DNA from 2 places in the Streptomyces sp. NPDC007872 genome. Region 2 is predicted to be linked to the other one. Evidence: predicted binding sites of a transcription regulator. Region 2 holds the regulator's gene; the other holds the start of a gene.

Region 1 (3,370 bases), on a different contig from region 2:
CCCCGGTGTCCGCCGGCCGAGCGCCAGACCGTGACGAAGGTGTCCTGGAGGACCTCCCGCACGGTCTCCTCGTCCGGGCAGCGCCGGGCCGGCCGGGCGTGCAGCCAGCCGGCGTGCCGGTCGTAGAGCACGGCGAGCGCCTCGGTGTCCCCCCGGGCCACCGCGCGCAGCAGCGCCGCGTCGTCCTCGTCGCCCCCGGAGGGGCCTCCCCCCCGCGGGGCGCGACAGTCTCACGCCCTCTCTGTCGCGGGCGGGCCCCGATCCGGTTCACGGTTCGCGGGGGCCGCGGGCGGGGGCGGCCTCAGGGGCTCGTCGGCGGGCCGCCCTCCGGGAGGGCGTCGAAGACGCGCTGGAGCGCGGGCGGGCGGTCGTCGTCGCCCGCGACGACCACGCGGTGGCGATGGGTCACCTCGTACCGGAAGCCGTCGGCGACGGGCCGTCCGGTCGGCCGCGCCGGGACGAGGGCGAAGGCGGGGTCCTCCAGGGCCGCGCGCAGCTCGGCGGCCTCGGCGGCGGTCTGCCGGCCGGTCCGGGGCGGCTTGTCGCCGGAGCGGACCGTCCACTCCCCGTCGCGGTGGACGACGAGCCGGTTCCGCACCCCGGCGAAACCACCGGTGACGACCACTTGGACGAGGACCTCGCCCGGCCGGGGGTCCTGCCGGGGAGTGTCGGGCGTGGTGGGAGAGCCTGGGGAGCCCGGTGTGGTGGTGGGACCGGGAGTGTCCGGCGTGACCGTTCCGGTCGTGGCGCCGGGGGAGCCCGGCCCGGCCGTGGTCCCCGGCGCGCCCGGCACCGGAGGGGCCCCGGCCCCCGCGTCCGCTCCGCAGCCGGCCGCACCGCCGGCCAGGGCCGCCGCAAGCAGTGCGGCCCCGCATCGCCTTCCCCACGCGCCTCTCGTCATGGGAGGAGCATGCCCGGCGGAGCGCCCCGGCGCAGCCGGACGGCCGGATTCCACTCTTGCCCGGCGCGTCCGGAGCGTCCGGCACGTTCGGCGCTCAGTCCTCGCCCCGTACGATCCCGGTCAGCGGCCCCCGGTATTCCCAGCCCAGCGCCCCGTAGAGCCCCCGGCCGTCCGTGGTCGCGGAGAGGACGCCGGTCGCGGCGCCCGCCCGGGCGGCTTCGGCCTCCAGGGTGAGCACGACGTTCGCGCCGAGGCCCCGGCGCCGGTGCGCCGCGTCCATCTCGATCCGGTCCGCGACGGCGGTGGCGCCGGTCGGGGCGATCTGTCCCCGGGCGGCGAGGGTGCCGTCCGGGGCGTGGATCCGGACCCGGACGACGCCGTCCCGGAACTCGACGGTCCGGGCGTACCCCTCGGGCGGCGCGGGGCGGGCGCCGGGGTCCAGCCGCTTGACCATCATGAAGCCGGGGTCGTCGGGGATCGTCCACCCCTCGGTGATCCACGGCGCCACCTCCTCGGCGTCCGCCATCACCTTGAGCCAGGTGTACGGCCGGGTGAGCCGCTCGCAGAGCGCGCCGACGGTGGCCGCGTCGGGCGCGGGCAACACGTGCCGCAGGACGTGCCGGGGGAGGCCCACGTCGATCCGGTGCCCCCAGGGCCGGTCGACGGCGGCCGGAGTGCCCCGGGAGACGGTCCAGCCCCTCACCCACGCCGATGTAATGGCTCGCATCTCCATAGGGGTATTACATAGGCCGTTCGAGGGGTGCACGAGAGTGATCGCTCACAGCGAACAGGCGTCCGGGAACATCTACGGGCTCACAAGCATTGAGTCGGTACAGCTCAACTTGACTGCCGAAGGGGAGATCATGGCTTCCGAGTCCATGGCGTCCGCGCCGCTCACTCTGCCTGTGCTGCCGCTCGACGACGAGGTCGTGCTGCCCGGAATGGTGGTGCCGCTGGACCTGTCCGACAACGACGTACGGGCCGCCGTCGAGGCCGCCCAGGCGGCCGCACGGCCCGGAGCGGGGAAGCCGCGGGTGCTGCTCGTGCCCCGCGTCGACGGCACCTACGCCGGGACCGGCGTCCTCGGGACCGTCGAGCAGGTGGGACGCCTGTCCGACGGCGACCCGGGCGCGCTCGTGCGCGGCCGCGGCCGCGTCCGCATCGGCGCCGGTACGACCGGCCCCGGCGCCGCCCTGTGGGTCGAGGGCACCGCCGTCGAGGAGAACCTGCCCGACCCGCTGCCCGGCTCCGTGACCGAGCTGGTCAAGGAGTACAAGGCGCTCGCCACCACCTGGCTGAAGAAGCGCGGCGCCTGGCAGGTCGTCGACCGCGTCCAGCAGATCGACGGCGTCGGCGCCCTCGCCGACAACTCCGGCTACTCGCCCTTCCTGACCGTCGCCCAGCGCGTCGAACTCCTGGAGACCGCCGACCCGGTCGCCCGGCTGCGCCTGGCCACCGCCCAGCTCCGCGAGCACCTCGCCGAGCAGGAGGTCGCCGAGACCATCGCCAAGGACGTCCAGGAGGGCGTCGACAAGCAGCAGCGCGAGTTCCTCCTCCGCCGCCAGCTCGAAGCCGTCCGCAAGGAACTGCGCGAGCTCAACGGCGAGGCGGAGGGCGAGGAGTCCGACGACTACCGTGCCCGCGTGGAGGCCGCCGACCTGCCCGGGAAGGTGCGCGAGGCCGCCCTCAAGGAGGTCGAGAAGCTGGAGCGGTCCAGCGACCAGTCCCCCGAGGGCTCCTGGATCCGCACCTGGCTCGACACGATCCTCGAACTGCCCTGGAACGAGCGGACCGAGGACCGGTACGACATCCGGGGCGCCCGCGCGGTGCTCGACGCCGAGCACGCGGGCCTGGACGACGTGAAGGAGCGGATCACCGAGTACCTGGCGGTGCGCAAGCGGCGCGCCGACCGCGGCCTCGGCGTGGTCGGCGGGCGCCGGGGCGGGGCCGTCCTCGCCCTCGTCGGCCCGCCCGGCGTCGGCAAGACCTCCCTCGGCGAGTCCGTCGCCCACGCGATGGGCCGGGAGTTCGTCCGGGTCGCCCTCGGCGGCGTCCGGGACGAGGCGGAGATCCGCGGCCACCGCCGCACCTACGTCGGCGCCCTGCCCGGCCGGATCGTCCGCGCCGTCAAGGAGGCCGGGTCCATGAACCCGGTGGTCCTGCTCGACGAGATCGACAAGGTCGGCTCCGACTTCCGCGGCGACCCCGCGGCGGCCCTCCTCGAAGTCCTCGACCCGGCGCAGAACCACACCTTCCGCGACCACTACCTGGAGGTCGAGCTCGACCTCTCCGACGTGGTCTTCCTGGCCACCGCGAACGTCCTGGAGTCCATCCCGGAGGCCCTCCTCGACCGCATGGAACTGGTGCGGCTCGACGGCTACACCGAGGACGAGAAGGTCGTCATCGCCCGCGACCACCTGCTGCCCCGGCAGTTGGAGCGGGCGGGCCTGGAGCCCGGCGAGGTCGTCC
Region 2 (3,370 bases):
TCTCGCGGCGGAACCTGCGGTCGTCCGGCGGGACGCTCATGCGCCGGCGTCCTTGGGCGCGACCTCCCACGAGGGTTCGCCCTCCAGCGGGGCGACCTCCCACGAGGGCTCACCGGGCTTGGCGAGCACCGCCGGAGCGGTCTCCCACGAGGGCTCGTTCTGCCCCGCCACCGAATGCACCGGGTGCGCCTCCCACGAGGGCTCGCCCACGGCGAGCGCACCGAGAGCAGCCGCCGCAACGGCTATGGCGCCAAGTGCACGAACCATCCTGGTCATGGCCGATCTCCACCTCTTTTGATCACTGCCTCCCCCCCGCGCTCTAGACGATGGCTCACACCCGCTCCTTTTCACTACCCAAGCCGGGCATCATGTTCCTGTAATGCATGACCCTGAGGGGGTGTAAATGGGGCTTGAATGTGACGGTTCCGGACATAAGCACAGTCACGGGGAACTGTGCGACGTGGGCAAGGAGCTGTACGCGAAGGCCCTTCGCACGGGTCGGATAGCCCGTGCGGAGGTCACGGCCGCCCCCTGCCTGAAGGAGCTGTCGCTCCTGCACCCGGACCCGGACGACAGCGAGTGGCTGCACCCGATCCCGCCCACGATCGCCCTCAACCAGCTCATCCACCCCATAGAGCAGGAGATCCAGGCACGCCGCCAGCACGCCATCGCCCTGGCCGACGTGTTCGAGCCGTTCCTCGCCATCCACACGCCGGACCCCTCCGCCACCCAGGCGATCACCGTCCTCGAAGGCCTCAGCGTCATCAACGCCACCCTCGACCGGGTCATCAGCGAGTGCACGGTGGAACTCCTCACCGTCCAGCCGGGCAGCGGACGGCGCCCCGACACCCTCGAAGCGGCCCTGCGGCGCATGGAGCCCCTGCTCGACCGGGGCGTCCGCATGCGCACGCTCTACCAGCACACCGCCCGGCACCACCCCGCCACCCTGGCCTACGTCGAGCGGGTCGCCCCCTACGGGCTCGTCCTGCGCACCCTCGAGGAGATCATCGACCGGCTGATCATCGTCGACCGGAAGGTGGCGTTCGTCCCGGCGCGCAGCGACCGCCAGGTCGCCCTGGAACTGCGGCACGAGGGGCTGGTCCAGTATCTCGTCGGCGTCTTCGAGCAGTTCTGGCTGCACGGCGTCCCCTGGGAGGAGGAAGTCCCCTACCGGCCCTCCGTGGACGGCATCGGCGGCGTCCAGCGCTCCATCGCCCGGCTCCTCGTCGAGGGGCACGTGGACGAGGCCATCGCCCGCCGGCTCGGGATGAACGTGCGCACCTGCCGGGCCCACATCGCCAAGCTCGCCGCCACCCTCGGCAGCGGCAGCCGGGCCCAGCTCGGCTACCTCATCGCCCAGTCGGGCATCCTCGACCGGGACGACTAGGGGGTGTCCGGAGCACGCGTGAGGCCCCCTCCACGGAAGTGGAGGGGGCCTCACGACGGGGCCTCGCGGCACAGGGCTCCACGGCACGGTGAACGGCGGTGCTACTCGCCGCGCTTGGGGCGCCAGACCACCAGCGCGCTCGCCTGCTGCACGTCCTGGTACGGCACGAGGTCGCGCCGGTACGAGGCGTGCACCTGGGCCTCGCGCTGCCGCATCGCCGCCGCGGCCCCGTCCACGGCCGCCGACAGCTCGGCGATCCGGCTCTGGAGCGCCGCGACCTGGTTCTCCAGTTCGATGATGCGCTTGATCCCGGCCAGGTTGATGCCCTCGTCCTGCGACAACTGCTGCACCTGGCGGAGCAGTTCGATGTCACGGGCCGAGTAGCGCCGCCCCCGGCCCGCCGTGCGGTCCGGGGAGACCAGGCCGAGCCGGTCGTACTGACGCAGGGTCTGGGGGTGCAGACCGGAGAGCTGGGCCGCCACCGAGATGACGTACACCGGCGACTCGTCGGTCAGTTCGTACGGATTGCGTCGGCGCCCTTCCACCGGGTCACGCTCCCTTCGCGGCCTGGAACAGCTCGGCCCGCGGGTCCTCGGAGGCGGTCGCCTCGCGGTAGGTCTCCAGGGCCTCGCGTGCCTTGTCGTCCAGCTCCTTCGGCACGGCGACCTCGACCGTGACGAGCAGGTCGCCGCGCGTGCCGTCCTTGCGGACCGCGCCCTTGCCCCGGGCGCGCATGGTCCGGCCGTTCGGCGTGCCCGCGGGCAGCTTGAGGGTGACCGCGGGGCCGCCGAGGGTCGGCACCCTGACCTCGCCGCCGAGCGCCGCCTCCGTGAAGGAGACCGGCACCGTGACGGTGAGGTTGTCGTCCTTGCGGCCGAAGACCGGGTGGGCGTCGACGCGCACCACGACGTACAGGTCGCCGTTGGGCCCGCCGCGCTCGCCCGGCGCGCCCTTGCCGCGCAGCCGGATCTTCTGGTGGTCGCTCACGCCGGCCGGGATGCGGACCTGCATGGTGCGGGAGGACTTGGCCCGGCCGCTGCCCTTGCAGACGTCGCAGGGGGTCTCGGCGATGAGGCCGCGCCCCTTGCAGTCCACGCAGGGGTCGGTGAGCGAGAAGCCGCCGCCGCTGCCGCGCGAGACCTGCCCGGTGCCGACGCAGGTCGGGCACACCCGGGGGGTGCCGTTCTTGTCGCCGGTGCCCGAACACGCCGTGCACGGCTGCTGGCTGGACATCCGCAGCGGCACGGTCGCGCCCTCGATGGCCTCGGTGAAGCTGAGGGTCACCTCGGACTCGATGTCCTGGCCGCGCCGCGGCTGGGTGCGGGCGCCGCCACCGCCGCGGTTGAACAGGCCGCCGAAGACGTCCCCGATGCCGCCGCCACCGCCGCCGAAGCCGCCGGCCCCGCCCTGGGCGCCCCCGAAGAGGTCGCCCAGGTCGAAGTTGAACGAGCCTCCGCCGGGACCGCCGGCCCGGAGGCCGCCGTTCCCGAAGAGCGCGCGGGCCTCGTCGTACTCCTTGCGCCGCTTGGGGTCACCGAGGACGTCGTTCGCCTCGGAGATCTCCTTGAAGCGCTCCTCGGCCTTGGTGTCGCCCTTGTTGGCGTCCGGATGGTTCTCGCGGGCGAGCTTCCGGTACGCCTTCTTGATCTCGGCCTCGGTGGCGTCCTTGGGGACGCCGAGGACCTTGTAGTAGTCCTTCTCGACGAAGTCCTTCGTGCTCATCGACGTCCCTCCTTCCGGACGATCGTTGCGTCACCCCTCCTCGGGGGCACCGCTCTCCTCGTCGGCCGACTTCTTCTCGTCCTTGGCCGGGGCCGCGCCCGGCTGGGGCTCGGCGACGGCCACGCGCGCGGGCCTGATGGTCCGCTCGCCGATCCGGTACCCGGGCTGCAGGATCGCCACGCAGGTCGTCTCGGTGACGTCCGGCGCGTACGAGTGCATCAGGGCCTCGTGGATCGTCGGGTCGAAGGGCTCGCCCTCCTT

The links. The regulator HspR, encoded in region 2, represses chaperone genes until heat shock. The targets are predictions, from matches to a motif close to TTGAGNNNNNNNNNCTCAA.
Region 1: the regulator HspR is predicted to act here: its motif matches at 1,724-1,742, upstream of lon (endopeptidase La).

The regions. Positions count from the first base shown of each region.
Region 1 covers NZ_JBIAEA010000001.1:806,917-810,286, forward strand. Annotated here, with positions in the region: partial or broken gene ACFYNX_RS03280 (RNA polymerase sigma factor) at 1-173, opposite strand, end outside; gene ACFYNX_RS03285 (hypothetical protein) at 302-625, opposite strand; gene ACFYNX_RS03290 (GNAT family N-acetyltransferase) at 996-1,628, opposite strand; gene lon (endopeptidase La) at 1,765-3,370, shown strand, end outside.
Region 2 covers NZ_JBIAEA010000005.1:429,120-432,489, reverse strand. Annotated here, with positions in the region: gene ACFYNX_RS20610 (hypothetical protein) at 1-40, opposite strand, end outside; gene ACFYNX_RS20605 (hypothetical protein) at 37-276, opposite strand; gene ACFYNX_RS20600 (helix-turn-helix transcriptional regulator) at 404-1,387, shown strand; gene ACFYNX_RS20595 (heat shock protein transcriptional repressor HspR) at 1,489-1,932, opposite strand; gene dnaJ (molecular chaperone DnaJ) at 1,937-3,109, opposite strand; gene grpE (nucleotide exchange factor GrpE) at 3,140-3,370, opposite strand, start outside.